DNA from 4 places in the Micromonospora sp. CNZ297 genome. Region 2 is predicted to be linked to each of the others. Evidence: riboswitches for the same ligand, from Rfam matches in the RefSeq annotation. Region 2 holds a riboswitch; each other region holds the start of a gene.
What was found. A riboswitch is a leader RNA that binds a small molecule or an ion and turns the genes downstream of it on or off. The one in region 2 is predicted to bind cobalamin.

Region 1 (7,720 bases), on a different contig from region 2:
TGTGTGCCCGGCGCACCGGGTGCCGACACCGTACCGCCCGGGCGCGCGACGACGCCAGAGCAGTTGCCGGCACCCGGTGCGCCGCCGGTCACACCTAGGGAGCGGCGATGCTCGGCGGGGCGCCGGCGCCGAAGGACCAGCCCTCGACACTGCCCGGCGCGGGGTTGTAGCCGGTCGCCCCCGACGTGCTGTAGGACCAGGAGCCGCCGCTGGACGCATGCCAGTACGACCAGTACGCCGTGGCCGGCGGGGTGTTGACGCACGGCTCGGTCGCGGCGGTGGGCTTGCCGTTGATCCGGCAGACGAAGGCCAGGCCCCAGCGGGCGGTGCCGGTGACTGTGAAGCCGGCGGCCTGAAGCGCGGCCAGGCCGGTGGCCGGATCGCCCGGCGCACAGGCGACCTGGACGCCGCCGCCGAGCGTGGCGAAGTCGACGACCACCGTGACTCCCGAGGTGCCCGCGCAGGCGGCGGCGTGCGCCGCCCGGGGCGCGGGTTCGACTGCGGTCAGCGCGACGCCGGCCACGACGGCGGCCAGGAGACCGGCCAGCCAGGTGCGGACTGTGGAACGATGACGGAACACGGATCCTCCTGTGATCGGGCGAGCGGCGAAGCGGTTCACGGGCAGGCGAGCGCCGGTGCGCCGGGGTCGGCGCCGACGGCGGACAGACGGGCGTACCCGATCCCGGTGAGACCGAGGACGGCCTGGGCGGTCGCCCGGGGTGCGGTGGCCGGGTCGAAGCCGCCGCCGTCGAAGTCGACAGCGCCCCGGTCGGCCGGCGCCCCGGCGCAGCCGACCTGAAGTCCGGCGAGGAATGCCCGGGCCCGCGCCCAGGCCGGCAGCCGGTGGCCGTCGCGCAGGGCCTGCGCGGCGAGGCCGGTGCTGTTGGCGTTCGGCGTGCCGCCCGCGTTGGCGAAGCCGCCGTCGGCACGCTGAACGGACACCAGCCAGCGCAGCCCGGCGGCGGCGTCGGCCGGACGGTCCGCGGCGCGCAGCGCCTGTGCCGCGAGCGCGGTGGCGTCCACGTCGGACGTGCAGACCGGTTGCGCGGGCAGCAGCGGGTAGCCGCCGTCCGGGCACCGGGTGCCGGCCAGCCAGGCGGCCGCCGCCGGCGGCGCTCCGCCCGCCGTACGGTCCAGCGCCAGCAGCGCGAAGGATTGGCTGAACGCGTTGCTGTAGTCGCCGTACGCGGACCGGTCGCTGAACCTGCCGGCCGGCGTCTGGAGCGAGCGCAGCCGGGCGATCAGGTCCACCCCGCCGACGTCGGCCGGGTCGCCGCCGCGCACCTGCACGGCGAGGGCGAGCTTGGCGGTCGCACCCGCGTACGCCTCGGAGACGCCGTCGCCGAGGTAGCCGTCGCGGATGTCCGGCCGGGTGACCCAGGCCAGCGCGTCGGCGCCGTGGTCGTCGGCGACGCCGGTGGCGGCGAAGGCGAACACGGCGTCGAGGGTCAGCCCCTGGTCGGGGTACACGACACCGTCGAAGACCGCCTCGAAGCGTTCGCCGTCGACGAGTTGCCGGGCGAGCCAGCCGCCGGCGGCCTCCGGGCGGGTGAGGGCGGCGCGCTCGGGGGCGGCGACGGCGGGTGTGGTGAGGGTGAGAGCGGCGAGTACGCCGCAGAGGAGCGCGAGCAGGCGGTGCCGGCTTCGGCGGACGACCATCGGAAGCGCCTTTCCGGCCCGGCGGTCGTCGAAAGCCCGGACGACCGCAGCACGCGGGATCGACCGGGACTCCGACCCGTGGGCCACGACGGGTGGGGAGCGGATGCACGCGTACGACGGGTATTCGGGCTCGCCGCCGCAGATCTCTCTGGGCGGCCTACCGTTGCGGGCCAGCGCCGGATTTCGACCGGTCTTCCCCCGCACGTACACGCGGTGGTTCAGTTGTCGCGACAGTCTGCTGTGGCCGGAGCGCCGATGTCAATGCGCCAGGAACCGGACACGTGCCGTGACGGCCGGCAGGACGCCCGGTGAAGACCGGGCGTCCTCGACCGCGTGGTCACTGTCAGCGGGGCCGGGAGCCGGTCATCGGCGGAACGGTCCGGTGACGCAGTAGGTGATGCCGCCGGAGGACGAGCCGGTCGTGCCGCGTTGCGACGAGAAGTACAGCCGGTCCCCCGCCGGGGTGAACGCCGGCCCGGTGATCTCCGAACCGCTCTGTCCGGTGATCCGCAGGAAGACCGAGATCTTGTCGTCGGGCGTGATCATGCAGATCTCCATGTTCCCGCCGTCCTCCGCGACGTACAGGTCACCGGCAGTGGACCCGGTGATGTTGTCGACCCCGGTCAGCGGAGGGGTGCCCGGCCTGACCAGGTTGTCGTCGTAGGCGAGCTCGTACGTGCCGGCGGCCAGGTTGACCTGCCACACGCGGTTGTCGCCCTTCGTGGTGAACCAGACGGTGTCATCCGCGTAGTGACAGCCCTCGCCGCCGTTGAACGTCTTCGCGCCGGACACCTGCTGCCGGGTCGGGGTGGGCGAGCCGTCCGGGTCGGGCACCGTGGCCCAGGTGAACGTGCCGGAGGTCGCCGTACCGGCGCGGAAGACCTGGAGGGTTCCGGCGGAGAGGTCGCCCCAGGTGGTCGGCACGAACCGGTAGAACTTGCCGTCGGTCTCGTCCTCGGTCAGGTAGACGACCCGGCGGACCGGGTCGGCCGCGGCCGCCTCGTGCTTGAACCGGCCCAGCGCGGGACGCGCCACGGCGGTCCCGCCGAGGGGGTACGTCTCGAAGACCCGGCCCAGGGACACCTCCTCGCAGGAGAGCCAGGTGTTCCACGGTGTCTTGCCCCCGGCGCAGTTGTTGTTGGTTCCGGAGAGGATCCGCGACGCCCCGACCACGGTGCCGCTGGAGTCGAAGACGAGGCGTGAGGCACCGCCGCCCGCACCGGCTGACACCTCGGAGTTCGACACGTAGATCCAGCCGGTGCCGTTCGGGAACACGGCGCCACCGTCCGGAGCGTCGTGCCAGGTGTACGACGTCCCCGGCACCGTCCGACGGGATCGTGCGACGATCGAGCTGGTGAAGCCGGCCGGCAACTGGATGCCGTTGGCGTCGGCGGGCTGGAGCCCGCCGTAGGGGCCCGCCGCGTTCTGCGCCGGGGCTCCGTACGCCGCCGACCACGCGGTGAACGGCAGCGCGACAGCGCCCGCACCGACGACAGTGGCCCGCAGCATTGCTCGACGATCCATGGAACCTCCTCGGTAGGTTCCCCAGATCTGACCGGGCGGAGCTTACGCACATCGATCTGTTGGATGAACGTCGATGGACGCCTCGGTGCGCGGCGTCGTGTCGGCCGTCTCGTCCGTCGCGTGCCGGTGACGGGAGCGACTCGCGGTCGGCCCCCGCCACCGTTCGCATGGCTGGTCAGCCCTTGCGCCACTTCTGGTTGGCCGTGCCCCCGCAGTCCCAGAGCTGGAGCCTCGCGCCGTCGTTGCCGTTCCAGTCCTTGATGTCGACGCACTTGCCGGCCTGGAGGTTGACCAGGTCTCCGGCCGCGTTCAGGGTGAACTGCTGGGCGCCGGTGCCGTTGCAGGTGTAGAGCTGCACCGCCGCCCCGTTCGCGGTGGACCCGGCGTCGATGTCCATGCACTTGTTGTTCTGGCTCTTGAGCGCCGTGCCGCTGAACGTCCACTTCTGCGCGTTGGTGTTGTTGCAGTTCCACATCTGCAACGGCGCGCGGTCGACGAAGTTGGAGCTCGGCACGTCGATGCACTTGTTGTTCCAGTTGCTGACCACTGGCACCCCGGTGGTCGGGGTGCCGCCGCCACCGCCGGTGAACGGGCTGAGGATCAGTCCGGCCGAACGGGGATCGCCGTCGTGCACCAGCGACTCGAATCCACCGACGTCGTCGAAGGCGAACGCGTACGCCCGGCCGTCGGTCATGTTGGCGTGGATCAGGCGTGCGTACTGGTTGGTGGGGTTGCTGCGGTAGAAGTCGGCGGCGTTCGTGCTGGGCTGGGTGTCGACGGTGCCGAGCGTGCCTCGGTTGAGGGCGGCGCAGAGCGTACGCGAGATCGGGCCGACCACCTGGTCGTTCGGCGCGGGCAGGTCGCCGTCGCAGCCCCAGACGCTGGCCGAGGAGGGCCGGTTGAAGGAGGCGACCACCTGGCCGCTGCCGTTGGTGAAGGTCATGGTGTTGCCCGAGGTGCGGCCGTAGTACCGGATGGCCGGCTGGTCGGCGAAGGGCGCCACGGTCAGGGTCTTCGTGGTGTACGCGTTCCACGCGGACGCGATGTACGAGTCCAGGTAGGTGGTGCTGAGCAGGCCGGCCCCGGCCGCCTTGCCCGGAGCCAGGACGCGCAGCACGGTCCCGTCGGAGCGGGTGTGGACGGTGCCGGCCCAGCCCGGCTGCGCCCGGATCCCGTCGATCACCGCGTTGCGTCCGTTGGCCACCACGTCGCCGGTGCGCTTGGTGACGCCGTTGGCGCCGGTCACGGTGACCGCGTGCGGGATCGCGAACATGTCGACCTGGGAGCTGTTGAGCCACAGCCCGGAGTCGTTGTAGGTGAACTCGCTCCAGTCGAAGAGGATGTCGCGGTTCGCGTCACCGGCCGCCCAGGGCGCGGGCTGCACCAGTCCGTCCGGGGTGAGGAAGAACTTGAGCTTCTGCCCGAGGGAGAAGTAGGCCCGGCCGGAGAAGCCGCGGGGGAACTGGATCGTGGTGCTGCCGCCGTTGCCGGGGCCCGGTATGGAGACGTCCGGCGCGGGTGACGGCGGGAGCTGCCCGCCGGTCCACGGTACGAATCCGCCGCCGGAGGTGACGTAGCCGAGCCGGCCGGAGGACAGCTGGACGCCGATGACGTAGAGGTGGACCGGGTCGCTGCGGCCGGTGGTGTTGGTGACGGTGACCGGCAGCAACGCCGGTCCGACCGCCTGGGCGGGCGTAGCGACGACGGCGCCGGTGAGCCCGGCGAGCAGGGCGGACGCGGCGGCGAGCAGCCTTCTTCGGAGACGCATGGGGACACCTCGCGGGAGACAGGGGGACGGGAGAGCGCTCTCTCAGCAGGGTCCAATTGTTAATATTGTTTGTCAATAGGTGGTTGCCTATGGATCAGGGCCACGGCGAAGGTCACCGGTTGATTAAGATCCACTACGGAACAGTCGACTGTGGATTGGGTAGGTAGGTACATGAAACGCATGCTTTCGGCGCTGACGGCGCTGGTGACCGTCGCGGCGGGCCTGACTGTCGGCGCCCCCGCCGCCCAGGCGGCCGGCTCCTGCTCGGGGACCATCACCTACAGCCAGGTGCAGTCGTCCGGGCTCGGTGAACTGGTGATCTACTACAACAGCAGCAACGGGGGCACCAACAGCGCCTGCTTCTACCACCGCGGCGCGGCGTACGGGAGGTCGGCGCCGACCTTCGTGCAGATCTACCGCTGCGCGGAGCGGTCGGGCGAGGGCGCGCACTGCACCCGGTCGGGCGGCGCGGACACCAATTCCGGTGACTTCAGCTATTACGCCGGCCCGGTCGCCGTCACCGGTACGGCGAACTACTGCGTCGAGGCGGTCGGCTACATCGGATGGGCCGGTGAGCGCCACCAGATCTACAGCCGCCGCCAGGGCTGCTGAACCCGCTCCCCTCCCCGGACCGGGGCCGGCGCACGATGAGCGCCGGCTCCCCGGCCGGGCCGGGTCAGGGTCGGCGGCGACCCGGCCGAGGAAGGCCGAGACCCCGGCGTACGGCCCGTGGTCGCGGTGGCAGTCGTAGCGCTCCGCCCCGTCCGTCACCGCAGGGCCCACCGCCGCAGGGGCGGGCGCCCGGGAGCGCCCGCCGGGCCGGCAGTTACCAGCACCACTCGATCCACAGGCGGCGTGCGCCGGACACCAGGCGGAGTGCAGTCGTGCGACGGATGGTCATCGTCCTCATAGGAACCTCCGATGTGATGCACCTCGGGGCTGGCCCAGAGCGTAATTCCGGTCGATGGAAATAAGAAGGGTTCTCGCGATTCGCGGCGGGCTGATCGCACCGCCACGCCGAACGCCGCCGTCGCGGCGCCGGCCATTCCGCTGCCGAGCAGGCGTACGACGGTCAGCGCGACAGCATCCGGCGGACCCGGCGGCCCACCGCTTGCTTGACCTGGTCGCGCAGTGGCTGCGCGCGGCGTGCCGTGAGCTTCTGCTGCAGCGTCCGGTTCTCGTCCCGCAGCCATTGGATGCGCGTCAGCAGTTCCTCGGCCGTGTAGGCGGAGGCCGGCCGGACCGCCGGCGGGTAGACGGTTCGGCGGACCTGCTCGTCGAAGCGGGTGGCGCTGTCCCCGTCGGCGAACGACAGGCCGAGGTCGTGCTTGGCGAGGAACGCGGTGATCCGCGCGAAGCGCTCCTTGTGGCCCTCGTTCAGGGCCGTGTAGTCGGCTTCCTCGTAGAGTCGGGCGGCGTCGACGTCGGCCGGCACGTCGCGCATCAACCGGTGCGGGATGTCGAAGTAGCGGGCCAGTTCCAGGGTGCGCGAGTCGTGTGCGAGGAGATACCCGGGAGTGCCGGAGATCAGCGCCGTGATGGTGCCGTGGATCCGGGTGCCGAAGGCGAAGTCGAATCCGGAGAGATACTCCATCCAGGGCCACGGGTCCATGAACATCCGCACCTTGTCCTCGACGAAGAGCGGGTGTGAGGTGTGGATCGGCATGTCGTCGGTCTTGCCGCGCAACTTCGGTGCGTCGCCGTAGAGCAGGGTGCCGAGGGTGTACAGGCCCTGCGCCACGTAGCGCAGGTTCGGGTAGCGCTGGTGGTGGTGCTGGACGATCGGGGCCAACGCGCGGACGTACGGCGAGATGACGAACGCGAGCCGATCCTCGGTGTCCAGGGTGGCCTTCGCCTTCTCGACCCGGAGGCTGTCGCCGTGCAGGAACATCGACGGACAGCCGATCTGCTCGACGGCGGAGAAACCCAGCGTCCGCAGGTAGTTCTCGCTGATCTCGCCGCGTACGCCGATGCTGTGCGATCGGTCCAGCACCGCCCGGCAGAACGCCTTCACCGGCTCGTCGATCGGACGCAGGTACTCCCGGTCGCCGTCCACGTGGGTCTGCGCCCCGACCCCGAGCACCACCACCGGGATCTTGAGCCGCTCGATCAGCCGGGTCATCGACGTCAACCGGTTCACGTAGTCGTGGCGGAACGCGTTCGCCAGCGGGATCACGAAGACGTCGTACTTCTCGTTGATCTCGTCGGCATCGCGCGGGTCCGTCCGGAACCGCGACGGGGTGATCTCCGCCGTCGAGGTGGACAGCAGCTTGTGCGCGGCGTGGCTGAAGACCAGGTTGCCGCTGTTCTTGCCGATCCAGTCCCGCTCGTAGGTCTCCTCGGCGGTGACGACGTCGAACGGGCCCTTGCGGGCTCGCAGCAGGATCCGCTGGTGCATCCGGGGTGTCCACCCTTCGTCCCGGACGCCACGGCGCCCGGCGAGGCCGAAGCGGCGCGACCGGCCGGGCACGGCCCCGTTCCGTGCAGGAACCGAAATCCTACGCCCTGACACGGAGAGGTGCCGTCAGACCTACACCGGGTCGGGTCAGGCGGCGTGGACCGCTGTGGTGTCCGCTGCGGGCCGGCCGTAGCGGCGACGCAGTCGGGCCTCGGCGCGGGGGTTGCGATTGGCGAGGTTCAGGTCGCCGCCGTAGTGCGCCAGAACCCGTGGGTTCATCACCCGGTACCACAGCGGCGGAACGAGAGCGAGCAACACCATCGAGGCGTAGCCTCCGGGCAGTCGCGGCGAGACGTCGAAGCTGCGCAGCG
Region 2 (7,720 bases):
CTTCGTGCGGGCCGCGACGTGGTCGTGCTGGCCGAGGGCGACCCGATGCTCTACGGCTCGTTCATGTACCTGCACGACCGGCTCGCCGGCGAGTTCGACACGCAGGTCGTCGCCGGTGTGCCCGCCTTCGCCGCCGCCACCGCCACCACCGCCCTGCCGCTGGTCCGGCAGACCGACGTGCTGACCGTGCTGCCGGGAACGTTGCCCGAGCCCGAGCTGGCCCGGCGTCTCGCCGACACCGACGGGGCGGTGATCATGAAGCTGGGCCGGACGTTCACCAAGGTCCGCTCGGCGCTCGAGCAGGCCGGGCGCGTCGAGGGCTCCTGGTACGTCGAACGGGCGTCGATGACCGCCGAGCGGGTACTGCCTGTCGCCGACGTGGACCCCGCCACGGTGCCGTACTTCTCGATCGTGCTGGTCCCCGGCGACACCCGGCCCGGAGTGGCCCGTTACGACCTCCCGGCCACCAGGGTCACCGAACCTTATCCCGGCGCCGAGGTCGTCGTCGTGGGCCTCGGCCCCGGTCCCGATCGGTGGCTCTCCCCCGAGGCGTCGCAGGTGCTCGCCGAGGCCGGCCACGTCGTCGGCTACGGCCCGTACGTCCAGCGCGTCGCGCAGCGCCCCGGACTCGTCCGCCACGCCTCCGGCAACACGGTCGAGCTCGAGCGGGCCCGGCAGGCGCTCGAACTGGCGCTCGCCGGTGAGCGCGTCGCGGTCGTCTCCGGCGGTGACGCGGGCGTCTTCGGCATGGCGTCGGCGGTGTTCGAGGCCGCGGAGGACCCCCGCTACGCCGGCGTCGCCATCCGTGTCGTACCCGGGATCTCCGCCGTCCAGGCGGTCGCGGCGCGCGCGGGCGCGCCGATCGGGGCCGATTTCGCGGTGATGAGCCTGTCGGACCGGCTCAAGCCGTGGGAGGTCGTGGTCAAGCGGCTGCGCGCTGTCGCCGAGGCGGATTTGGTGCTGGCCCTCTACAACCCGCGCTCACGCTCACGCACCGAACAGGTCGCGCAGGCCCGGGCCGTGCTGCTGGAGCACAAGTCCCCCCGGACGGTCGTGGTCGTGGGCCGCGACATCGGCCGGGCCGGGGAGAGTCTCACCGTCACCTCGCTCGGCGAACTGGACCCCGGCAGCATCGACATGAAATGCCTGTTGATCATCGGCGCCTCGGCGACGCGAGTCACCGCGGCCGGACGTGTCTGGAGCCCGCGCTTCGTGCCCTGATCAGCCGCGCACGCGGCGCTCGCGACCGGCCGAGTAGAGGAACGACTCGCCGCCACGGACGTCCCCGGCCAGCGCCGGGCCGACCAGGATGACCGCTGCCTGTCGCAGACCGGCCTGCTCGACCCGGCCGCCGATGTCGGCCAGCGTGCCGCGCAGGATGAGCTCCTGCGGCTGCGACACCCGGTGCACCACGACTATGGGGCAGTCGTGGCCGTAGTAGCCGGCCAGTTCGGCGGCCAGCTCGCGGGTACGCGTGACCGCCAGGTGCAGGGCGAGCGTCGCGCCGGTCGCGGCGAACGCGGCGAGCTTCTCTCCCGACGGCATGACCGTGGACCGGGCCTGCGCGCGGGTGAGCACGACCGACTGGGCCAGCTCCGGGACGGTCAGCTCGGCGCCGACGGCGGCGGCAGCAGCCGCATAGGCCGGCACGCCGGGCGTGACGTCCCACGGGACCCGGGCGGCGTCGAGCCGGCGTGCCTGCTCGTGCACCGCCGAGTACAGCGACGGGTCACCGGAGCACAGCCGTACGACCTCGGACCCGTCGGCGTGTGCCTGGACCAGGTGCGTGGTGATCTGGTCCAGGTCGAGGTGCTGGGTGTCGATCAGCCGGGCGTCGTCACGGCAGTGCTCCAGCACCTCGGCGTCGAGGTACGTGCCCGGGTACAGGCACACGTCGGCGGACTCGAGCAGGCGTACCGCGCGGAGGGTGAGCAGGTCGGCGGCGCCGGGCCCGGCCCCGACGAAATGGACGGTCATGAATCTCCCTTGACGATGGACCACTGGCTGACTGCCCGTGCGGGCGTCCAGCCGGTGAAGCCGCCGAGCGGTTCGGCGCGTTCGACGTGCAGGCGGACGAGTTCACCGCCGCGCCGGCTGTGCTGCTTCAGCAGCACCGCCTCGGTCTCGGCGGTGACACCGTGCACGACGAGCCGTCCACCGGCGCCGAGCGCATCCCAGCAGGTGTCCAGCACGCCGGGGACGGTGGCCCCGCCGCCGACGAACACCGCGTCGGGACGGTCCAGGCCGGACAGGGCCCCGGGCGCCGAACCCTCGACCAGACACAGACCCGGCACGCCGAGGGCAGCGGCGTTGCGGTGCACCAGCGCGGCCCGGTCGGAGCGGGGCTCCACCGCGATCGTCCGTGCCGTCGGCCAGGCCCGCATCCACTCCACACCGATCGAGCCGCTGCCGGCGCCGACGTCCCACAGCAGCTGACCGGGCGCGGGCGCGAGCCGGGCCAGGGCACTGGCCCGCAGGTCACGTTTGGTGATCTGCCCGCCGTGCTCGAACGCGTCGTCGGGCAACACGCCGCCCGAGGCCCAGCCCGGACCGGCACCGCGAGCTTCGACAGCGAGAACGTTCAACCGCGGCACGTCGTTCAGGTCCCACCCGGCCGCGGTGGTCGCGGTACACGACTCACCGGCGGCACCGAGGTCACCGAGCACGACCAGCCTGGACTGCCCCCAACCGAGCCCGGTCAGCACCGCGGCCACGGCCGCGGGTGTCGTCTCGTCGCTGGACAGCACGAGCAGCCGGCGCCCGGCCGAGAGCGCAGGCACGATCAGCCGTAGGTCCCGGCCGACCAGGCTGACCGTGGTGACGGACTCGGCCGGCCATCCGAGACGTGCTCGGGCGAGGGCTACCGAGGAGACCCCGGGCACGATCGTCACGCGCTCCGGGCCCAGGACGTCCAGCAGCGTCGTGCCGATACCCGACACGAGCGGGTCGCCGGAGGCCAGCACGACAACCGGCCCTCGCGCGGAGGCGAGCACACCTGGCAGATTGTCCCGCAGCGGCGACGGCCACGCCACGCGCTGCTGGCCGTCGACGGGCGGCACCGCCTCGAGGTGCCGCCGCCCGCCGAGCAGCGTCGCGGCCGCCCGCACCAGCGCCCGGGACGGCTCCGGCAGACCCACCCACCCGTCAGCCCCGATCCCCACCACGGTCACCCGCTCCTCCATGGAGATGCACCCTAGCCGCCCACCGGCCCTTGCCCCGGCCACCGGGGCGTCTATGGTGATGCACAGGTTCGAGGTGCCCCACGACCGTGGTCGCGGGGAGAATCTGGGAAGCCGGTGAGAATCCGGCACAGGGCCCGCTGCGGTGATCCAGGCATTGACCTGGGAAGTCCGAAGACCGGCCTCGATCCGATCCACGGCGCATGCCGCGTCGTGGACCGCCATGGCAGATCGAGCGGGAGCCCTACATGCCAGCGCAGTACCCCTTTTGTGCCGTCGTCGGCGCCGACGACATGACTCTCGCCCTCACCCTGGTCGCGATCGATCCGCTCATCGGCGGTGTCCTGATCCGCGGGGAGAAGGGCACTGCCAAGACCACTACCGTGCGCGGCCTCGCCGAGGTGCTCCCGGCGGTACGGGTCTATGCGGGCGACCGGTTCTCCATCGACCCGGACGATCCCTCGGCGGTCTGCCCCGACGGGCCGTTCGACGTGCCCACGCCCGTCGTCGAACGGCCGGTACGCCTCGTCGAACTACCCGTCGGAGCCGGCGACGACCGGGTGACCGGATCGCTGAAGCTCGATGCCGCGCTGCGAGACGGCGTCGTCGCGTTCGAGCCTGGCCTGCTGGCCCGGGCCCATCGTGGCCTGCTGTACGTCGACGAGGTCAACCTGCTGCCGGACCACCTGGTCGACCTGCTGCTCGACGCCGCGGCGACCGGCCGGGTCAGCGTCGAACGCGACGGTGTCTCGGTCGAGCATGCCTCCCGGTTCGTGTTGATCGGCACGATGAACCCGGAGGAGGGCGAACTGCGCCCGCAGCTGCTCGACCGGTTCGGCCTGACGGTCGAGGTCGCCGCCCCGCGTGACCCCGTCCTGCGGGTGCAGGCGGTCCGCCGCCGGCTCGCATTCGACGCCGACCCGGAGGGCTTCGCCACACGCTGGGCCGGCGAGCAGGAAGCCCTGCGCACCCGGCTGGCCGCCGCCCGGCGCTCGCTGGCCGGTGTCGTGCTCGACGACGAGACGCTGACCAGGATCGCCGAGCTGTGCGCCGCGTTCGACGTGGACGGCCTGCGTGCGGACCTCGTCACCGCTCGCGCCGCCGCGGCGCACGCGGCCTGGCGGGGACGTACGCGAGTGACACTCGAGGACATCCGCATCGCCGCCCGTCTCGCGCTGCCGCACCGCCGCCGCCGCAACCCCTTCGACGAGCCCGGCCTGGACCAGGACCGCCTGGACGACCTACTCGGCCACAACGACCCCGACCCCGGACCCGACGGTCCCGGCGGCGGTCTGCCCGACGACACCGGGCACGACGGATCGGCCGGGGACGTGCCCGGCTCTCCCGGCGAGAGCCCGCCCGTACCGGAGCCCGAACGGCAGGCCGCCACATCGATGGCATCCGCAGGCGAGCCCGCACGTGCCCGCTTGCTGGTCGTGAAAGGAACCGGCGACGGTCAGGCCGGCCGGCGGTCCCGGGCACGAACACCGCAGGGCCGTGTCGCCGGGCAGCGGCGGCGCACGTCCGGCGACGGCCGGCTGCACCTGCCGGGCACCATCACCGCGGCGGCGCCGCATCAGCATTCCCGGGGTGGCTTGACCGGCGGTCGCGGCCTCGCGCTCGTGCCCGGCGACCTGCGCCGGGCCGAGACCGTCGGGCGCGAGTCGAACCTCGTGCTGCTGTGCGTGGACGCGTCCGGTTCGATGGCGGCCCGCCGCCGCATGGAGCAGGTCAAGACCGCTGTGCTGTCGCTGCTGCTGGACGCCTACCGCCGCCGGGACAAGGTCGCACTGGTGACGTTCCGCCGGCACACCGCCGAGGTCGTCCTGCCACCGACCGGCTCGGTCGACGTCGCCTCCCGCCGCCTGGCCGACCTACCGGCCGGTGGCCGGACCCCGCTCGCGGAGGGCCTGGAACGCAGTGGGGAGGTGCTGCGCCGGGAGGCGCTGCGCGACCCGTCCCGCCGGCCCCTGCTCGTCGTGGTGACCGACGGCCGCGCCACCTCCGGCCCGGACCCGCTGGGTCGTGCCCACCGCGCCGCCGCCGCGCTCGCCACCAGCGGTGTCCAGGTCGTCGTCGTGGACTGCGAGACCGGACGATTCCGGCTCGGCCTCGCCGCCCGGCTTGCCACTCATCTGAGGGCCGAGCACGTGCCGCTCGGTGAAGTGACCGCCGACGGGCTCACCGGGGTCGTTCGCACGGCGACCGCTCCGCGGGCGGGGGTGGCCTGATGCCGCAGGGTAAGCCGCTCACCGTCCCGGACGACGGCAGCACCACCCGCCAGCGGCGCAACCGGCCGCTGCTGATGGTCCACACCGGAAACGGCAAGGGCAAGTCGACCGCCGCCTTCGGTATGGCGATGCGCGCTTGGAACCAGGGCTGGGACATCGGGGTGTTCCAGTTCGTGAAGTCGGCCAAGTGGCGCATCGGGGAGCAGACCGTCCTGGAGAGGCTCGGGCTGCTGCACGAGCAGACCGGCGAAGGCGGGCCAGTCGAGTGGCACAAAATGGGCTCCGGATGGTCCTGGAGCCGTAAGAGCGGCACCGAGGCGGACCACGCCGCGGACGCCGCCGAGGGCTGGGCGGAGGTGAAGCGCCGTATCCAGGCGGAACGGCACCAGCTCTACATCCTGGACGAGTTCACCTATCCGATGCAGTGGGGCTGGGTCGACGTCGGCGACGTCGTGGAGACACTGGTCCACCGTCCCGGCCGTCAGCACGTGATCGTCACCGGGCGCCGGGCCGACCACCGGCTGATCGAGGCAGCCGATCTGGTGACCGAGATGCAGCACGTCAAGCACCCGATGGACGTCGGCCAGAAGGGCCAACGAGGCATCGAATGGTGAGCCTTCCGCGGCTGATCGTCGCGGCGCCGGCCTCCGGCCACGGCAAGACCACGGTCGCGACCGGGCTCATGGCCGCGCTGGCCGCGCGCGGGCACACCGTGTCGGGGCACAAGGTGGGGCCCGACTACATCGACCCCGGCTACCACGCGCTGGCCACCGGACGCCCCGGCCGCAACCTCGACCCGCACCTGACCGACCCCTCACTCGTGATCCCGCTGCTGCTGCACGGCGCACGCGACGCGGACATCGCCATCGTCGAAGGGGTCATGGGCCTGTTCGACGGCCGCATCGGCGGCGACGGTTTCGCCTCTACCGCGCACCTCGCGGCCCTGACCGCCACCCCGATCCTGCTGGTCGTGGACGTCTCGCACACCTCGCGCAGCGTAGGGGCCGTCGTGCACGGAATGGGCACGTTCGAGGCCGGCGTCACCGTCGCGGGTGTCGTGCTCAACAAAGCCGGGTCCGCCCGCCACGCCGCCGAGGCGGCCCGGGCGGTGGAATCCACCGGCGTACCGGTGCTCGGGATCCTGCACCGCGACCAGGGTGTCAGCGCCCCGTCGCGCCACCTCGGGCTCGTGCCGGCAGCCGAACGTGAGGAGGCCGCCGCCGCCCTGGACGTGCTGGCCGAGCAGATCGCCCGCCACGTGGACCTCGATGCGGTGCTGCAGGTGGCACGCACCGCACCCGATCTGGACGCCCAGCCATGGGATCCCGCCGCGCACGTCCGGCGGCTGGGCGCCGGATCACCGGTGGTTGCGGTCGCGGCCGGGCGTGCCTTCACCTTCCGGTACGCCGAGACGACCGAGCTGCTGCAGGCGGCGGGCTGCACCGTCGTTCCGTTCGACCCGGCCCGCGACCAGCGGCTTCCCGCCGGGACACGCGGGTTGTACCTCGGTGGGGGGTTCCCCGAGGTACACGCGTCCACGCTGAGCGCCAACACGACGCTGCGCCACGAACTGCGCCAGGCCGTCCTCGACGGCGTCCCCACCGTCGCCGAGTGCGCCGGCCTGCTGTATCTGTGCCGCTCCGTCGACGGCCATCCCATGGTCGGGGCGCTCGACGCCGAAGCAGTCATGACGCCGCGCCTCACCCTCGCGTACCACCGTGCCGGACTCGGCTCGGACCAGCTGCTCGGCGAGCGGGGAACCGCTGCCACCGGCCACGAATTCCACCGCACTACCGTCACACCCGGTCACGGCGAGCACCCCGCCTGGCGCATCGAGGGCCGCAATGCCGGATTCGCCTCCCCCAGCCTCAGCGCGTCCTATCTGCACGTGCATTGGGCTGGGCACCCGCATCTGGCCCAGTCGTTCACCGAGGCCGTACACCGGACGGCTGTCTCCTCAGCACGTTAGGAATCACCGTCACATGCAGCTGAACCTTACCGGCCGTAGCGTGCTCGTCCTCGACGGGAGCGCACCCGCCGCCGTCACGGTCAGTGCGCTGCTGCACAAGCGGGCCCTGGTCACCGTCGCCGCGCCGGCCGTGTGCGCCGCGCTGGAGGACCTCGCCCTCCGCGGGCGCCTGACCTGGGTCACCACCCCGGTCGACGAGAGCCGGTTCGACGTCGTGCTGCGTACCGTCGCACCCTCGGAGGCCGGGTCGGCGGCAGCGGTCCGAACGGCCGGACACGTCACGCTGGTCGGCGCCGGCCCGGGCGATCCGGGGCTGGTCACCGTCGCCGGACGCGCGGCCG
Region 3 (7,720 bases), on a different contig from region 2:
GCCTCGTGCTGGCCGACCACGCGCTCGTGCAGTTGCTCCTCGATGCGCCTCAGCCTCTGCTTCTCCACCTCCGTGAGCTGGGTGACGGGAACACCGGTACGGCGGCTGACCACCTCGGCGATGTCGCTCATATGCACCTCGGGCACCGGAGGCGTGCCCTCCTGCGCCGCCGCCAGGTCCCGCTCGGCCGCACCGATCTCGGCTTTCAGCGCACCCGCGCGTTGATAATCCTCGTTCGCCACCGCGCTGTCCTTCTCCCGGCGCAGCTGGGACAGCCGCTTCTCGATCTCCTTCTTGTCCGGAGCGGGTGTGCGGGAACGAAGCCGGACCCGGGCCCCCGCCTGGTCGAGCAGGTCGATGGCCTTGTCCGGCAGAAACCGGTCGGTGATGTAGCGGTGGGACAGTTCAGCGGCGGCGTCCAGCGCTTCGTCCGTGTAGCGCACCTGATGGTGCGCCTCGTACCGGTCACGTATGCCCTTGAGGATCGCGACGGTGTCCTCCACGCTCGGCTCCGACACCAGGATCGGCTGGAACCGGCGCTCCAGCGCAGGATCCTTCTCGATGTAGCGACGGTACTCGTTCAGTGTCGTCGCACCGACCACGTGCAGTTCGCCGCGGGCCAGGGCGGGCTTGAGCATGTTGCCGGCATCCATCGCCCCCTCGCCACCGCCGCCCGCGCCGACAACGGTGTGCAGTTCGTCGATGAAGAGGATCAGCCCGTCCTCGCCCGACGTCACCTCCTGGATCACGTTCTTCAGGCGCTCTTCGAACTCACCGCGGTACTTGGTGCCCGCCACCATCCCGGACAGGTCGAGTGCGACCACACGCCGGTTGGCCAGGGTTTCGGGCACCTCGTCGTTGACGATGCGCTGCGCGATGCCCTCGACGATCGCCGTCTTGCCGACGCCCGGCTCGCCGGTGAGCACCGGATTGTTCTTCGTACGCCGGGAGAGCACTTCGATCGTGTCGTCGATCTCGTCATCACGGCCGACGACCGGATCGAGCCGACCGGCCCGGGCGTCCTCGGTGAGGTCCCGCCCGTACTGGTCAAGGGTGGGGGTGCTGCTGGCTCCGCGCCCGTCGGCACCGCCCGCCGGCGGCGTGGGCCCGGTGACGGCCCCACCGAGCGCCCGCAACGCCCGGCCCGCGGTCGTCTCCGGGTTCGCGGCGATGCCGAGCAGGAGGTGTTCGGGGCCGATGTACGTCGCGCCGGACCGTCGCGACTCGCGGTGCGCGTCGAGCAGGGCGCGCTTCGCCGCCGGCGCGAGCGGAGGCGTGTCCTCGCGTGGCCTGCCCTTGGGGACGGCCGACTCTATCTGGCGGGCCAGGTCGTCGGGGTCGGCGCCGCTCGCGCCGAGCATCCGGCGGGTGGGGTCGGCCTGGGCGGCGGCCCACAGCAGGTGCTCGACATTGAGGTACGGGCTGCCCCACTCCGTAGCCTGCTCGGCTGCCCGTTGCAGCAGTTGCCGCGACTCGGTGGAGAGCAGCCGGGACAGGTCGACCCGCTCCACCGGACGTCCCGCGAACGGGTCTCCGCCGAAGAACCGACTGATCAAGTCGTCCAAGGAGCCGCCGGGGATGCGGAACGCGTCGAGCGACATCTCATACCCTTTCTGCCGGTGGGGTGGGTCCTCGGCACAGGCCCACCTGAACGCTACGCACCTTTCGCCCACAGAGTTGGCCTTATGGGTTTCTGGGGAGGCCAGGGTTTGTACTCGCTGCGGGTGCAGGGCAGCCACTGAGGGTGGTTGTCGCGGAGGTCGCACCGGAGCGTCCCAGGGCTGGGCCCCGTCGGCGCCTGCGGCCTGCCCACCATCGGATCGGCGCCTTGACCGGCAGGCCGGGAGGCGCGGGACCCCGGTACCCGCGGACCCTGCGGTCTGCCCTCACGAGCGCTGCGTTGTTACCGGTGGACTTGACCCAGGCGTCCGGCAGGCGTCCGAGTTTGGCCATCGGCGGGGGACCGAATTGCGCTCAGTGTTCCGACAGCACCACGCTCTCCGCCGTCTTGCGCCCCGGACATCTCCGCCGAGTTCGGGCGGCGAAGGCGTGATCGAAAGGCGGCGGTGTACTTGCGGTCGCGGATGAGGAACCCTCCCCGCAGCACACCGGCCACCCCGCCCCACCCTCGATGCGGCCCGATCCGGTGATGGCTGTCGATTCCCAGATCGCGGACCTCACGGTACTCGCGCAGCGCCTTGTCGGGATTCGCCGCGAAGGTGGTGTCGGAGCCGATCTCGGGGACCAGATAGTGGTAGTTGGTGTCGAACCACTTCGTCAGTTCGAGCGCCGGCTCGGCATCGACGCCCCGGGCCATCGCGAAGTAGGTGTCGAGATCGCCGAGGCCGAGGCGGGCGAACCGGTGCGGGATCGCGCCGACAGCGACGGCCGTGTCGAGCACGTGGTCGTAGTAGGAGAACGTGTTCGACGGGATCGCATCCAGGCGCGCGTCGCGCAGCGTCCGCCAGACCTCCTCCCGTAGTGCGGCAGCGGTCGCCGCCAACTTCTCGGCGTCGATCCGGCCCGCCCAGTAGGCCTCGACCGCCTTCTTCAACTCGCGGTGCGCGCCGATGTGGGGGTAGCCGAGCACTGTGCTCTGCCCGAATGAGGTTGTCACTGTGGTCCTTCCCTCGAGGTGCCTGGCGGCCACGGGGGAAGGGGAAGGCGGGGTACGGCTGTCGCGTACCGGCTTTCCGCCCTGGCCCTCCCGAGAGGCCGCCGACGGCGCGCACCGGCGGTACGCGCAGTGCGGGCAGGTCTTCGGACTCGCGGCACGACCGGATCCACCCGGTCACCTACTGGCCGTCGCTTCCCAGACCTCGCGGTCCAGTGCTTCGTTGACGGCTGTCGTTCCCACTCACCGCTGCGGGGCAGTCCCGGATTCGCACCGGGTTCCCTCTTACGGCGCCCCACTCGCGCGGCGGGGGGCGCACCAGCGCCGTTGTCCATCGTATGGGGCGGTGGGCCGACGTGGTCGGTGTGTCCGCCCTGCGGGACAGCAAGCCGTCGCGGCAGCGGAGTGCTTGCGTGCGACGAGAGGGTGACGAGGGGCTAGAAGATGGGCCGGGTCGCGGTAGTCGTGGTCGGCGGATGCGCGCCGCCGAACCCGGTCTGAACCGCCCCGGGTGGAATGGTCGGTGCCGCCGACGAGGTAGTCGCCTCTCTCCGGCGCCGACGGCTGGCCCTGGCCCCTACCGGCGCGGCGCGGAACGCACGGACCGAGGGCTCTGCACCTGCCCGGCCGCTGGTCCGGCAGGTCGGCCAGCCGGACGGGCACCTGCCTTCGCCGTAGCGCTTGTCGTACTGGGCCACCGCGCGAGCGCGGGGGCAGACGAGGCCGTACCGGCTGGCCGTACGGGATGAATCACCACGAGGGCACCTGCCTCTGCCCCGGGGGGAGTGCGGCCAGGCGTCGGCGGCGCCGTGAGTCATCGCCCCCGCCGCACGTGGCGTGGGCGATGTCGGCATCGGCGATCGCGGACCGGCCGGGCTCGTTCCACGCCGAGGTCGTCGCACGGTCGCGGATTCACCTGTCGGCGGCATGAGAGGTTGCAACAGTGGTCGGGTGACCAGCGGAGAGGATGAGGTGGCCGGAGCCGGGCTGGGCGTCCGGCGAACCCTGGTCGCGACGCACGGCGGGGTGACGCGAGCCGAGCTCTTCCTCGATCTCGTGTTTGTCTTCGCCTTCATGAACGTCGCCGGCCTCATGGCCGCGCGGTCGGCCTTCGACGCGCTGGTCCAAGGCGGGCTCGTGCTCCTGCTGCTGTGGCGCAGTTGGGCCGGGTACGCCTGGGTCGGAAACCTGGTCCGGCTCGACCGCGGGATCCTGCCAATCGTCATGTTCATGGTTGCGACCGCGCTCCTGCTGGTCGCCGTCGCGATTCCGGATGTGTTCGTCGACCGGCACGCCGGGCTCTCCGCACCTCTCGTCTTCGTCGTCGGCTTTCTGAGCATCCGAGCCGTGTCGCTGTTGATCATCATGCGGAGCCGGCGACGCTCGACGCAGCAGTCGATCGCACCCGCCCGGCAGGCCTGGCTACCCCTGGCCGCCAGCGCCGTCCTGCTGCTGTGCGGGGCGCTGCTGCCCAGCCACCTCGCACCCGGACGCAGCGCCGGGCTGCTGCAGATCCTGCTCTTCGCGGTGGCGACCGCCGTCGACTACGTCGGGCTGCGCGCTCCAGGCACCGGCAGTTGGCAGCTCAGGTCGGTGCGGCACTGGGCAGAGCGGCACAACCTGATCATGCTGATCGCCTTGGGCGAGACGATCATCTCGATCGGCACGAGCCGGGGGTTCGCCGGCACACCCGCGATCACCTGGTCCGTGCTCGCCGGCTCCGGGCTCGCGCTCCTCGTCGTGGCGTTCCTCTGGTGGGCGTACTTCGACATCGCGGCGCTCGACGCGGAACAGACGCTGGAGTCCGTCCCCCACCACGCCCGGTCCCGGCTGGCCCGCGACGCGTACACCCTCCTGCACCTGCCGATGATCGCCGGGCTCATCCTGGTGGCGTTCGGGCTCAAGCACGCGCTGGGCGCCACCGAGATCGACACCGCAAAGAAGTGGGACGCCCCGGCTCTGTTCAGTCTCTACGGCGGGGTCGTCCTGTACCTGCTCGGGTTGGTGGCGTTCGAGTGGCGCATGGTCCGGCGAATCGGCCGGGGTCCGCTACTCGGCATCGTCCTGGTCGCGCTGCTGGCGCCGGTGGCCCGCACGGTGGAGGCCGTGGCATCGCTCGGGATCCTCGCCGGGGCCCTGGTCTGCGTGGTGCTCGCGCATGTGACGGTGCTCCGGAAGCGTCACCGCGGCCTGCACCGGGTGGTCGCCGTGACGGCCGGGCGCGAGGTCGAGGCCACCCCGGAAGACCTGTTCCTGGACCTCGTGTTCGTGTACGCGTTCATCCAGGTCACTGTCCTCATGACCCGGCACCCGGGGGCGACCGGCGTGTTCCACGGGCTGGCCGTCCTCGCCCTGCTCTGGTGGTCCTGGATCAACCACACCTGGTACACGACTGTGGTGCGCGGGTCGGCGAACGTCCGGCGGTTGATCGTGCTCACTGAGGTGACCCTGACCCTGATGCTCGGGATCGCCACGCCACAGGCGTTCAGTCACGTGCCCGGAGGGTTGCCCGGTCCCGCGATCGTCGTCCTCACGTACGTGGCGGTGCGCGTCCTGCAACTCGCCGCGCTCTGGATCCCGCTCCGGCGAGACACCGCGCTGCCCACGGCCGTGATACGAGCCGCCGCGCCGACGTGTGTCGCCGCCGTACTGCTGGTGGGCGCCGTGCTCGCCGGCGGGGCCACCGGCCCGGCGACACCCCTGAGCACAGCGCTCTGGGTGGCCGGCATCGCCGTCGACCTGAGCAGCGGCTATCTCACCGGAGCCCGCAACTGGCAGCTCGGTCAGGTGAGCAAATGGATGGGCCGCTACAACCTGATCATCCTCATCGCGCTCGGCCAAGCGGTGATCTCCACCGGAATGGCCGTCGCCGGCCTGCCCGCCTCCGGACCCGCGCTCCTCTGCGTAGCACTCGGCGCTCTCCTGCTGTCCGCCCTCTGGTGGACCTACGTCGGCACCGACGTCGTCATCGGCGAACGGTTCACCGAGCTGACCACGCCGCGGCAACGTGGAACTCTGGCCCGGGACGCCTACACGTACCTGCACCTGTTCCTGGTCGTCGGCCTCGTCCTGGTCGCCTTCGGCCTGCGCACATCGTTGGCCATACCCGGACAGCTCGGCCCGGCGACGCCGGCCGGGCAAGTCATTCTCGTGTGCGGCCTAATCGTCTTCCTGCTGACCGACCACCTCGTGTGGCGGCGCGCACGCCGTACCGTGACCCGCCCCCGGGCCCTGACCCTGTTGGTCGCCGCGCTTGCTCCGCTGACCATCCTGCTGCCGGTGCGGGAGGCGCTGATCCTGCTCATCCTAAGTCTGTCGTCCGTGCACCTGCTCGCCCGCACGACCAGACCGCGGCCCGGCAGTCACCCCGCCCGCGGCACGTGAGCGCGAAATTCGCTGCCCGTGATCGCAGTAGCCCGCGCATCTTCCACCAAGCCGCGGATCGCCGGGTGCCGCCGGCCGGGTTGGCGTCTATAAGCTACTGGCGGAATGACCGCGCCAAGTCCTGACCTGTCATCGGCCGGCCGCCCCACTCGGCGGCGACGCGGTGCGGGTCGCCGGTACGGAAATCCGGCGGCTCGTGGAGCAGGAAGTCGCGGTGGCTGATGTTCCAGGCGTACGCGCCGGCCATGGCGAACACCAGCACGTCGCGGACGCCCACCGGCCCGGCGTGCGTCGTGCGGGACAGCACGTCCTTCGGTGTGCACAGTTGCCCGACTACAGTGACCGGCCCGCCGTCGGTGCACGGCCCGTCACCGCTGTACCGCTGGTGCACGGTGAACGGCTGCGCATGGCCCTTGGCCGCCGGTGTACGAAGGTGGTGGGTGCCGCCCGCGACCACTGCGAACCACTCGCCGTAGGAGCGTTTCACGTCGATCACCTCGGTCAGGTACGCCCCGCAGTAGGCGGTGACCGACCGGCCCGGCTCGACGCGAAGCCGCACCCCCGGATACGCGTCGCACACGCCGGCCAGTGCCCGCCCGTAGCTGGCCCAGTCGAAGCGGGCTGCCGGGTCCACGTAGTCGACTGCCATGCCACCGCCGACGTCTACCTCCCGGGCCCCGACCTCGCTGACCGACCAGCGGACCACGGCTTCCGCCACCATGGCGGCGAGCGGCGCGTCCAGTCCGCTGGCCAGGTGGACGTGCACGCCTCGCACCTCGACCCCGGCCGGTGGACGGCGGGCGCAGGCCACCGCCTCAGCCGGGTCCATTCCGAACGGGCTGGGACGCCCGCCCATCACCAGGCTCGCCCCGGGCGCCTCCAGTGGCAGGTTCACCCGCAGCAGCACCCGCGCCCGCACCTCGGCGGAGACCGCCAGCGCGCCAAGGCGGCGCAGCTCGGCCGGGGACTCCACGTGGATCCGGGCCACCCCGGCGGCGAGTGCCGCGGCCAGATCCGCGTCGGTCTTGCCCGGACCGGCGTACGCGGCAGCCGCCCGCTCGGGCAGCACCTGGGCGAGGCGTCGCAACTCGCCCCGGCTGGCGGTCTCGAAGCCGTCGACGACCGGTGCCAGCGTGCGCAGCACGTCCGGCTCCGGGTTCGCCTTCACCGCGTACAGCAGCTCGACCTCCGGCGGCAAGGCGGCGCGGATCGCCCGGGCGTGCCCGGCCAGCGCGTCGAGGTCGTGGACATAGACCGGCCGGGTCACGCGCGACCGCCGAGAGGGTTCGGCACCGGCACGAACGGCGCTGCCCGGTCCGCATCTCTCCGCCATCGCACCAGCAGGTTCGCCTTGGCCACCAGCGGCTCACCGGCCAGCAGGGCACGCAGCTCGGGCGGCTCGCCCAGGTCGGCGGCTACCGCGGCGACCACGTCCCGCACCTCCCGCCACAGGGCCGGTTCGATGCCCGGCCGGGCGTCGGCGAGAGCGCCGCTGATCCCGGCCAGGTGGTTGACGAACAGGCAGTAGACGACGCGCTGGCGGGCCTGGAGGGCGTCGTACCCGACCTGCCGGGGCAACCCCGGTGGCCAGCTCGTCCATCGGCTAATGTCCAGCTTCACCCCCTCCAGGTCGCGCAGCAGCATTCGCACCGGGCAGCCGTCGGCGTCGCGCACCACGAGGACGTTCTGGAGGTGCGGCTCGTGCACCACGCCGTGCCGCAA
Region 4 (7,720 bases), on a different contig from region 2:
ACGCTCACCGGCCGACCACCGTCGGCCTCGCACCTGACCCTGTCGCAGATCATGGACCAGCACCACACCAACCTGATGGGCACGGTCCACGGCGGGCGGATCCTCAACCTGATCGACTCGGTCGCCGGTGTGGTCGCCGCCCGCCACTCCGACGGCCCGGCCGTCACCGCCGCCATCGACGAGACCGCCTTCCTGCGGGCGGTACGCGTGGGGGACGTGGTCCACGTGGACGCCCGGATCACCTGGGCCGGCCGCAGCTCGATGGAGGTGGCGGTGAAGGTCAGCGCGGACCGGTGGGACCGCGCGGTGCCGCCGGTGGACGTGGCGACCGCGCACCTGGTGATGGTGGCGGTGGACGACGACGGGCAGCCCCGGCCGGTGCCGCCGCTGCACGCCGAGACCGACGGCGACCGGCGGCGCTACCGGGAGGCGCAGATCCGGCGCGAACACCGGCTGGCGCTGCGCCGGGCGCTGCTCGACGGCGCCGGGGAGGGCTGAACGGTGCTCGGACTGTCGGCGGCCACGCTCGCGGGTTACCTGGCCGCCATCGTGGTGCTCATGCTCACCCCGGGGCCGGACATGATGTTCGTGCTCGCCAACGCCACCCGGTACGGCCCACGGGCGGGCGCGGTGGCCGCGCTCGGGGTCGCCGCCGGGGAGGCGGTGCACGTCGCCGCCGTGGTGGCCGGGCTCGCCACGCTGATCGCCGCGTCCCCGGTGCTGTTCACCGCGATCCGGTGGGCCGGTGCGGCGTACCTGATCGTGCTGGGCCTGCGGGCGCTGCGCGGCACGGGCCGGCTCGGCGCACCGGCGGACCGGCCGGACGGCGGCGCCGGGCGGGCGTTCCGGCGCGGCCTGCTGACGAACCTGCTCAACCCGAAGATGATCCTGTTCAGTGTGGCGTTCCTGCCGCAGTTCGTCCGGCCCGAGGCGGGCCCGGTGGCGGCGCAGCTGGTGCTGCTCGGCGTGCTGTTCGTCGCGGTGCAACTCGCCGTGGACCTGGCGCTCGGGGTGGGCGCCGGGCGGTTCGCCAGGCGGTGGGGCGACAGCCGCTGGTCACGGCGCGTCGACCGGCTCTGCGCTGTCGCCTTCGTCGCGCTCGGCGTCCGGCTGGCCGCCGGCTGAGACGCACCGGGGCGCGGTGCGGGCGTCGGCTGGTCGGCGGTCGGCAATGCCCCGGCCGGTTGATCGACTCCATCACGCCGAGGTGGCGGCATCAGAAGTGCTCCGACCCCGCCACCTCGGCGAACTGGCGATGATCATGAGGCCGGTCCCGGTTCGGCTCCGCCGGCGTCCCGGACGCGGGCGGCCGCTCGCGGTCCAGGTGCAGGCGCAGCAGCACCCAGCCCAGCGACACGGCGCCGATGAACACGTACGCGGGCTGGGTGCCGAACGTGTCCCAGCAGGTGTGCAGTGTGACGGCGGCGGCGAAGGTGAGCAGGAACGCCGCCAGCTTCCGGCCGCCGGGCGCGGCGGCGAACGTGAACAGCGCGGCGGCGGTCAGCCCGGTCCAGGCCAGGTGCGCGGCGGGCGCGGTGAGACCGCGTACCAGCAGCGTCCGCTCGACCGCGCCGAGGTTGCCCTCCGACCCGACGAACGCGGCGAACGCGTAGCCCATGGTCTCCAGCGCGGCGAACCCGGCGCCGGAGGCCACGCCGATCACCAGGCCCTGCGCCGGGGACGGGTGCCGCCGCCACAGCAGCAGGATGCCGGCCGGCACGATCAGTTTGGCGGTCTCCTCGGCCAGGCCGACGAGCGCCATCGGCAGGACGCCGAGGCGGTGCAGGGTGCCGTACTCCAGCCAGCCGGCGGCGACCACGCCGACCACGCCGCCGAGGAGCGCGGCGACGCCGACGACGGAGCCGGGGACCGGGCGGCGGGCCGGCCGTCCCTGGGCGAAGGCCAGGAACGTGGCGGGCGCGACGCACGCGCCGAGCACGATCAGCGCCGGGACGAACGTGACGGTCCCGGTGCCGACGAGTGTCTCCAGCACCAGCAGGTGAAGCCCGACGCCGACGAGCAGGACCGCCACCCACGCCCAGCGGCGTCCGGTATTCCCCATACCGCCGAGTATCGCGCCCGCCGGGTCGCGCCGGAATCGGGGGTAGGCACTGTGGACAGTGAGATCATTCCGACACGCCGACACGACATCTGGTGTTGCACGCAAGCCCTCACCGCCATATATGGTGGTGCCGCAGCTGGTTCGGCCGAGACCCTCCGGGGCGGGGCCGAGGCAAGAGGGAACCCGGTGGGAATCCGGGACTGCCCCGCAGCGGTGAGTGGGAACGACAGCCGTCAACAGCACTGGGCCACCGGCCTGGGAAGCGACGGCCGGTAGGCGACCGGCGACCCCGGTCGGGCCCGCGAGTCCGAAGACCTGCCAGCGCGCCGTACGCCTCCGCGTACGGCGGCCGGAGGTCGCGCGGGACGACCGACGCCAGCAGCCGGGCCGGCCGTGCGCCGCGCCCGTTGGCGTCTCCCGCCGTCTCCAGACGGTGACAGCGAGGAGAGGTCATGACTGTCGTGCAGGAGAGTCCCCCGTCCGGAACCGGCGGGTCCGAGACCCGCCGGCCGGCGATGCGGGTACGCAAGCGGGACGGCGACACCGAGCCGGTGGACGTCGGCAAGATCGTCCGGGCGGTCGAGCGCTGGGTCGCCGACCTGGACGAGGTGGACCCGCTGCGGGTGGCCACGAAGACGATAAGCGGGCTCTACGACGGGGCGACCACCGCCGAGCTGGACCGGTTGTCGATCCAGACCGCGGCGGAGCTGATCGGCGAGGAGCCGCAGTACTCGAAGCTGGCGGCGCGGTTGCTCGCCGCGTACGTGGACAAGGAGGTCCGCGGACAGGGCGTGGCGAGCTTCAGCCAGTCGATCGCCTACGCGCACGGGCTGGGACTGATCGGCGACGAGACGGCCGGGTTCGTGGCCCGGCACGCCCGCAAGCTCGACGACGCCGTGGACCCGGACGGCGACCTGCGGTTCGAGTACTTCGGACTGCGCACGGTGGCCGACCGCTACCTGCTGCGGCACCCGCAGTCGCGGCTGGTGGTGGAGACGCCGCAGTACTGGCTGCTGCGGGTGGCCTGCGGGCTGTCCCGCACCCCGGGCGAGGCGGTCGGCTTCTACCGGCTGATGTCCAGCCTGGCGTACCTGCCCAGCTCCCCCACGCTGTTCAACTCCGGCACCCGGCACACCCAGATGTCGTCGTGCTTCCTGGTCGACTCGCCGCGCGACGAGCTGGACTCGATCTACGAGCGGTACCACCAGGTGGCGAAGCTGTCGAAGTTCTCCGGCGGCATCGGCATCTCCTGGTCGCGGGTACGCGGCCGGGGCGCGCTGATCCGGGGCACCAACGGGCGCTCCAACGGCATCGTGCCGTTCCTCAAGACGCTCGACGCCGGGGTGGCCGCGGTCAACCAGGGCGGCCGGCGCAAGGGCGCGGCCTGCGTCTACCTGGAGCCGTGGCACCCGGACGTGGAGGAGTTCCTGGAGCTGCGGGACAACACCGGCGAGGAGTCGCGGCGTACGCACAACCTCAACCTGGCCAACTGGATCCCGGACGAGTTCATGCGCCGGGTCGAGGCCGACGGCGAGTGGTCGCTGGTCGACCCGTCGGACGCCCCGGAGCTGCCCGACCTGTACGGCGAGGCGTTCGACGCCGCGTACCGGGCGGCGGAGAAGAACGCGGTCCGCACGGTCCGGGCCCGGGACCTGTACGGGCGGATGATGCGCACGCTCGCGCAGACCGGCAACGGCTGGATGACGTTCAAGGACGCCGCGAACCGGCTGTCCAACCAGACCGGCGAGCCGGGCAACGTGATCCACCTGTCCAACCTGTGCACCGAGATCCTGGAGGTCAACGACGACGCCGAGACGGCGGTGTGCAACCTCGGCTCGGTGAACCTCGGCGCCCACGTCACCGCCGACGGCGTGGACTGGGAGCGGCTGCGCGCCACGGTCCGCACCGCCGTGGTGTTCCTCGACCGGGTGATCGACATCAACTACTACCCGGCCGAGCAGGCGGCGGCGTCGAACCCGCGCTGGCGGCCGGTCGGGCTCGGGCTGATGGGGTTGCAGGACGCGTTCTTCACGCTGCGCCTGCCGTTCGACTCGGCGCAGGCCAAGGAGCTGTCCACCCGCGTGCAGGAGGAGATCCTGCTGACCGCGCTGGAGACCTCCGCCGGGCTGGCCGAGCGGTTCGGGCCGCATCCGGCGTACCCGCAGACCCGGGCCGCGAAGGGTGACCTGCACCCGGACCTGTGGGGCGCGGAGCCGGCGCAGGCCGGACGGTGGGCGGCGCTGCGCGAGCGGATCGCCGTCCACGGGCTGCGCAACTCACTGCTGGTGGCGATCGCGCCGACCGCCACCATCGCCTCCATCGCCGGCTGCTACGAGTGCGTGGAGCCGCAGGTGTCCAACCTGTTCAAGCGCGAGACCATGTCCGGGGAGTTCCTCCAGGTCAACACGTACCTGGTGCGGGAGCTGAAGGCGCGCGGCCTGTGGACACCGCAGGTCCGCGACCGGATCAAGCGGGCCGAGGGCTCGGTGCAGGACATCACCGAGCTGCCCGCGCCGGTGCGGGAGCTGTTCCGCACCGCCTGGGAGCTGCCGCAGCGGGCGCTGATCGACCTGGCCGCCGCGCGGGCGCCCTTCATCGACCAGTCCCAGTCGCTGAACCTGTTCCTGAGCGCGCCGACCATCGGCAAGCTGTCCTCGATGTACCTGTACGCCTGGAAGGCCGGGCTGAAGACCACCTACTACCTGCGTTCCCGTCCCGCCACCCGCATCCAGCAGGCCACCGTCGCGCCGGTGCTCGCCCCGGTCTCCGGCGTGGTCTCCGCCGTGAGCGACGACGAGGCGCTGGCCTGTTCCCTGGAGAACCCCGAGAGCTGCGAGGCATGCCAGTGACCACCACCGCACCGACCCGGCACATGCTGCTCGACCCCGGCATGGACCTGACCCTGCGGCCGATGCGCTACCCGCGCTTCTTCGACCGGTTCAAGGACGCGATCAAGAACACCTGGACGGTCGAGGAGGTGGACCTGCACTCGGACCTCGCCGACCTGGCGAAGCTGTCCCCGGCCGAGCGGCACCTGGTGTCGCGGCTGGTGGCGTTCTTCGCCACCGGCGACACCATCGTCGCCAACAACCTGGTGCTCAACCTCTACCAGCACGTCAACTCCCCGGAGGGCCGGCTCTACCTGTCCCGGCAGCTGTTCGAGGAGGCGGTGCACGTCCAGTTCTACCTGAACCTGCTCGACACGTACGTGCCGGACGAGAAGGAACGGTTCGCCGCGTTCGACGCGGTGGAGAACATCCCGTCGATCGCCCGCAAGGCCGAGTTCTGCTTCCGGTGGATCGACTCGATCTTCGAGCTGCGCGAGCTGCGGACCCGCGCGGACCGGCGGGCGTTCCTGCTCAACCTGATCTGCTTCGCCGCGTGCATCGAGGGCCTGTTCTTCTACGGCGCGTTCGCCTACGTCTACTTCCTGCGCTCCCGGGGACTGCTCAACGGGCTGGCCTCCGGCACCAACTGGGTGTTCCGGGACGAGTCGATGCACATGGCGTTCGCCTTCGACGTGGTGGAGACCGTACGCGCCGAGGAGCCGGACCTGTTCGACGACGAGATGGAGCGGCAGGTGAAGGAGATGCTGGCCGAGGCGGTGGAGTGCGAGGTGAGCTTCGCCGAGGACCTGCTGGGGCAGGGCGTGCCCGGGATGTCACTGGCCGACATGCGCGAATACCTCCAGCATGTGGCCGACCGGCGCCTCGCAGTGCTCGGCATCGCCCCCATGTACGGCAGCGGCAACCCGTTCGCGTTCATGGAGTTGCAGGACGTGCAGGAGCTGTCCAACTTCTTCGAGCGCCGGGTGTCGGCGTACCAGGTCGGGGTGACCGGCTCGGTCACCTTCGACGACGACTTCTGAGCGCCGCCCCCGCCCCGGCCGTCACGGCCGGGGCGGGACCGGGCTCTCGCCGGGCAGCGCCGTCGCCCGGACCCGCCCGATCAGCGCCACCACGGCGACCGCCATCACGGCCACCACCACGAACGCGCTGCGCAGGTCCAGGGCGCCGGCGAGCAGGCCGATCACCGGCGCCGCGAGCAACGCGCCCGGCCACTGGCCCATCGCCACCACCGAGACGCCCTCACCCGAGGTGAGGCCGGGCTGCTCGCCGGCGAAGCCGAGCACCGTCGGGGTCACGCACGCCAGGCCGAAGCCGAGCAGTCCGAAGCCGGCCATCACCGCGACCGGATGGGGGTACGCCACCGGCAGCGCCACACCGACGGTGGCGACGAGCGCGGACAGCCGGACGAAGCGGATCCGCCCGAACCGGCCGGCCAGCCGGTCGCCGAACAGCCGGGCGACGGTGGCGGCCAGCGACAGGCAGGTGTACGTGGCCGCGGCGAGCACCGCGGCAGCGCCCGCGACCTCGGTCGCGTACAGCGCGCTCCACTGTGCGCCGGCCATCTCGATGAACGAGGCGAGGAACGCGATCACCGCGAGCAGCAGCAACTGCGGGGTGAACCGGTCGCGCAGCCGCCGCCGGTCCTCGCCGTCCTTCGTCTCCTGCCGGGGCGTGTCAGGCAGCCAGCGGTGCGTACCGACCAGCAGCGCTCCCAGCAGGACGCTGGTGACAGCCATCTGCGCCGACGGGGACATCCCGATCGCCGCGGCGCCGGTGCCGCACAGGCCACCGGCCAGCATGCCGATGCTGAAGCCGGCGTGGAAGGTGGACAGGATGGGCCGCCCGTAGCGCTTCTGCACCTCGACCGACTGGGCGTTCATCGGCGTGGCCAGCAGGTTCGCCGCGAAGCCCCAGACCGCCAGCCCGCCGACAAGCGCCACCACTGTGGTGGACGCGGCCAGCAGCGGCGCGTTGACCAGGATCAGCGCCGCCCCGGCCAGCGCCAGCCGGCGGGTGTTGATCCGGCTGATCAGCACCGCCACCACGACCAGGGAGACCAGCTCCCCGGCGTTCGTGGCGATGTTGGCCAGGCCCCAGCCGGTGTTGCCGACGCCTACCGCGTCCCGCACCTCCGGCACGCGGGCCGACCACCCGCCGATGGCCAGGCCCATGATGACGAAGAGCAGCGCCACCGACCAGCGGGCCCGTACGGCCGAGCGTGGCACCGGCGGCGCGGGCTGCTCCGTCGTGTGCTGGTTCGTCGAGGTGTCCGTCATGGTCGTCGTACCTCTCTCCGATCGGTCCGTCGGAACTCCTACCCGATCGCGTGGTCGAGGAAGCACGCACCGTCAGGAAGGTGTACCTCCGCCGGGGTGGTCCCGGGGTCGGTGACGAGCGCCGAGACCACCGCGACGTAGTCGTCGATGAGCCCGCGGACGAGGTCGTCGCCGAAGACACCCCGGTTGCGGATCACCACGCCGCCGGCCCGGTCGTCGTCCACCACGACGATCGGTGAGCCCCGCTTGACCCAGACGGGCAGGCATTCGGGCGGCACGTCGGCGGCGACCACAGGCGGCGGTGTGCCGGGCGCGGGCCGGGCGGTGATGTCGACCGGCTCCACCCGCAGCCCCGGGCAGTGCAGCACCGGCGACGCCGACGCGGCGGACTGGAACCAGGCGTCGAACAGGTGGTTGTCCGGCCAGGGGCGGATCGCCGCGAAGTCGGGGCGGACCGCCCGGGCCAGCCGGTGGAACGCGGTGGCGTGCGCGACGGCCTCGGCCAGCGAGGCGTGCGCGGCGTCTACCACCGC

Region 1: another riboswitch for cobalamin. It lies ahead of FB454_RS02795 (peptidase); the one in region 2 lies ahead of FB454_RS33475 (magnesium chelatase subunit D family protein).
Region 3: another riboswitch for cobalamin. It lies ahead of FB454_RS35615 (uroporphyrinogen decarboxylase/cobalamine-independent methonine synthase family protein); the one in region 2 lies ahead of FB454_RS33475 (magnesium chelatase subunit D family protein).
Region 4: another riboswitch for cobalamin. It lies ahead of FB454_RS23020 (ribonucleoside-diphosphate reductase subunit alpha); the one in region 2 lies ahead of FB454_RS33475 (magnesium chelatase subunit D family protein).

What each region holds. Positions count from the first base shown of each region.
Region 1 covers NZ_VISU01000001.1:684,720-692,439, forward strand. The annotation lists gene FB454_RS02790 (hypothetical protein) at 95-580, opposite strand; gene FB454_RS02795 (peptidase) at 616-1,659, opposite strand; cobalamin riboswitch at 1,758-1,881, opposite strand; gene FB454_RS02800 (alkaline phosphatase PhoX) at 2,023-3,183, opposite strand; gene FB454_RS02805 (beta-1,3-glucanase family protein) at 3,359-4,951, opposite strand; gene FB454_RS02810 (hypothetical protein) at 5,123-5,563, shown strand; gene FB454_RS02815 (polysaccharide pyruvyl transferase family protein) at 6,024-7,349, opposite strand; gene FB454_RS02820 (alkane 1-monooxygenase) at 7,497-7,720, opposite strand, start outside.
Region 2 covers NZ_VISU01000042.1:8,004-15,723, reverse strand. The annotation lists gene FB454_RS33490 (precorrin-2 C(20)-methyltransferase) at 1-1,221, shown strand, start outside; gene FB454_RS33485 (cobalt-precorrin-4/precorrin-4 C(11)-methyltransferase) at 1,222-1,977, opposite strand; gene FB454_RS33480 (bifunctional cobalt-precorrin-7 (C(5))-methyltransferase/cobalt-precorrin-6B (C(15))-methyltransferase) at 1,974-3,182, opposite strand; cobalamin riboswitch at 3,237-3,380, shown strand; gene FB454_RS33475 (magnesium chelatase subunit D family protein) at 3,428-5,410, shown strand; gene cobO (cob(I)yrinic acid a,c-diamide adenosyltransferase) at 5,410-6,024, shown strand; gene FB454_RS33465 (cobyrinic acid a,c-diamide synthase CobB) at 6,018-7,379, shown strand; gene cobA (uroporphyrinogen-III C-methyltransferase) at 7,393-7,720, shown strand, end outside.
Region 3 covers NZ_VISU01000036.1:18,730-26,449, forward strand. The annotation lists gene FB454_RS32560 (ATP-dependent Clp protease ATP-binding subunit) at 1-1,601, opposite strand, end outside; gene FB454_RS35615 (uroporphyrinogen decarboxylase/cobalamine-independent methonine synthase family protein) at 1,904-2,590, opposite strand; cobalamin riboswitch at 2,735-2,952, opposite strand; gene FB454_RS32570 (low temperature requirement protein A) at 3,566-5,998, shown strand; gene FB454_RS32575 (alanine racemase) at 6,093-7,265, opposite strand; gene FB454_RS32580 (IucA/IucC family protein) at 7,262-7,720, opposite strand, start outside.
Region 4 covers NZ_VISU01000014.1:116,472-124,191, forward strand. The annotation lists gene FB454_RS23005 (acyl-CoA thioesterase) at 1-498, shown strand, start outside; gene FB454_RS23010 (LysE family translocator) at 502-1,125, shown strand; gene FB454_RS23015 (PrsW family glutamic-type intramembrane protease) at 1,217-2,062, opposite strand; cobalamin riboswitch at 2,183-2,398, shown strand; gene FB454_RS23020 (ribonucleoside-diphosphate reductase subunit alpha) at 2,515-4,911, shown strand; gene FB454_RS23025 (ribonucleotide-diphosphate reductase subunit beta) at 4,902-5,930, shown strand; gene FB454_RS23030 (MFS transporter) at 5,952-7,187, opposite strand; gene FB454_RS23035 (condensation domain-containing protein) at 7,226-7,720, opposite strand, start outside.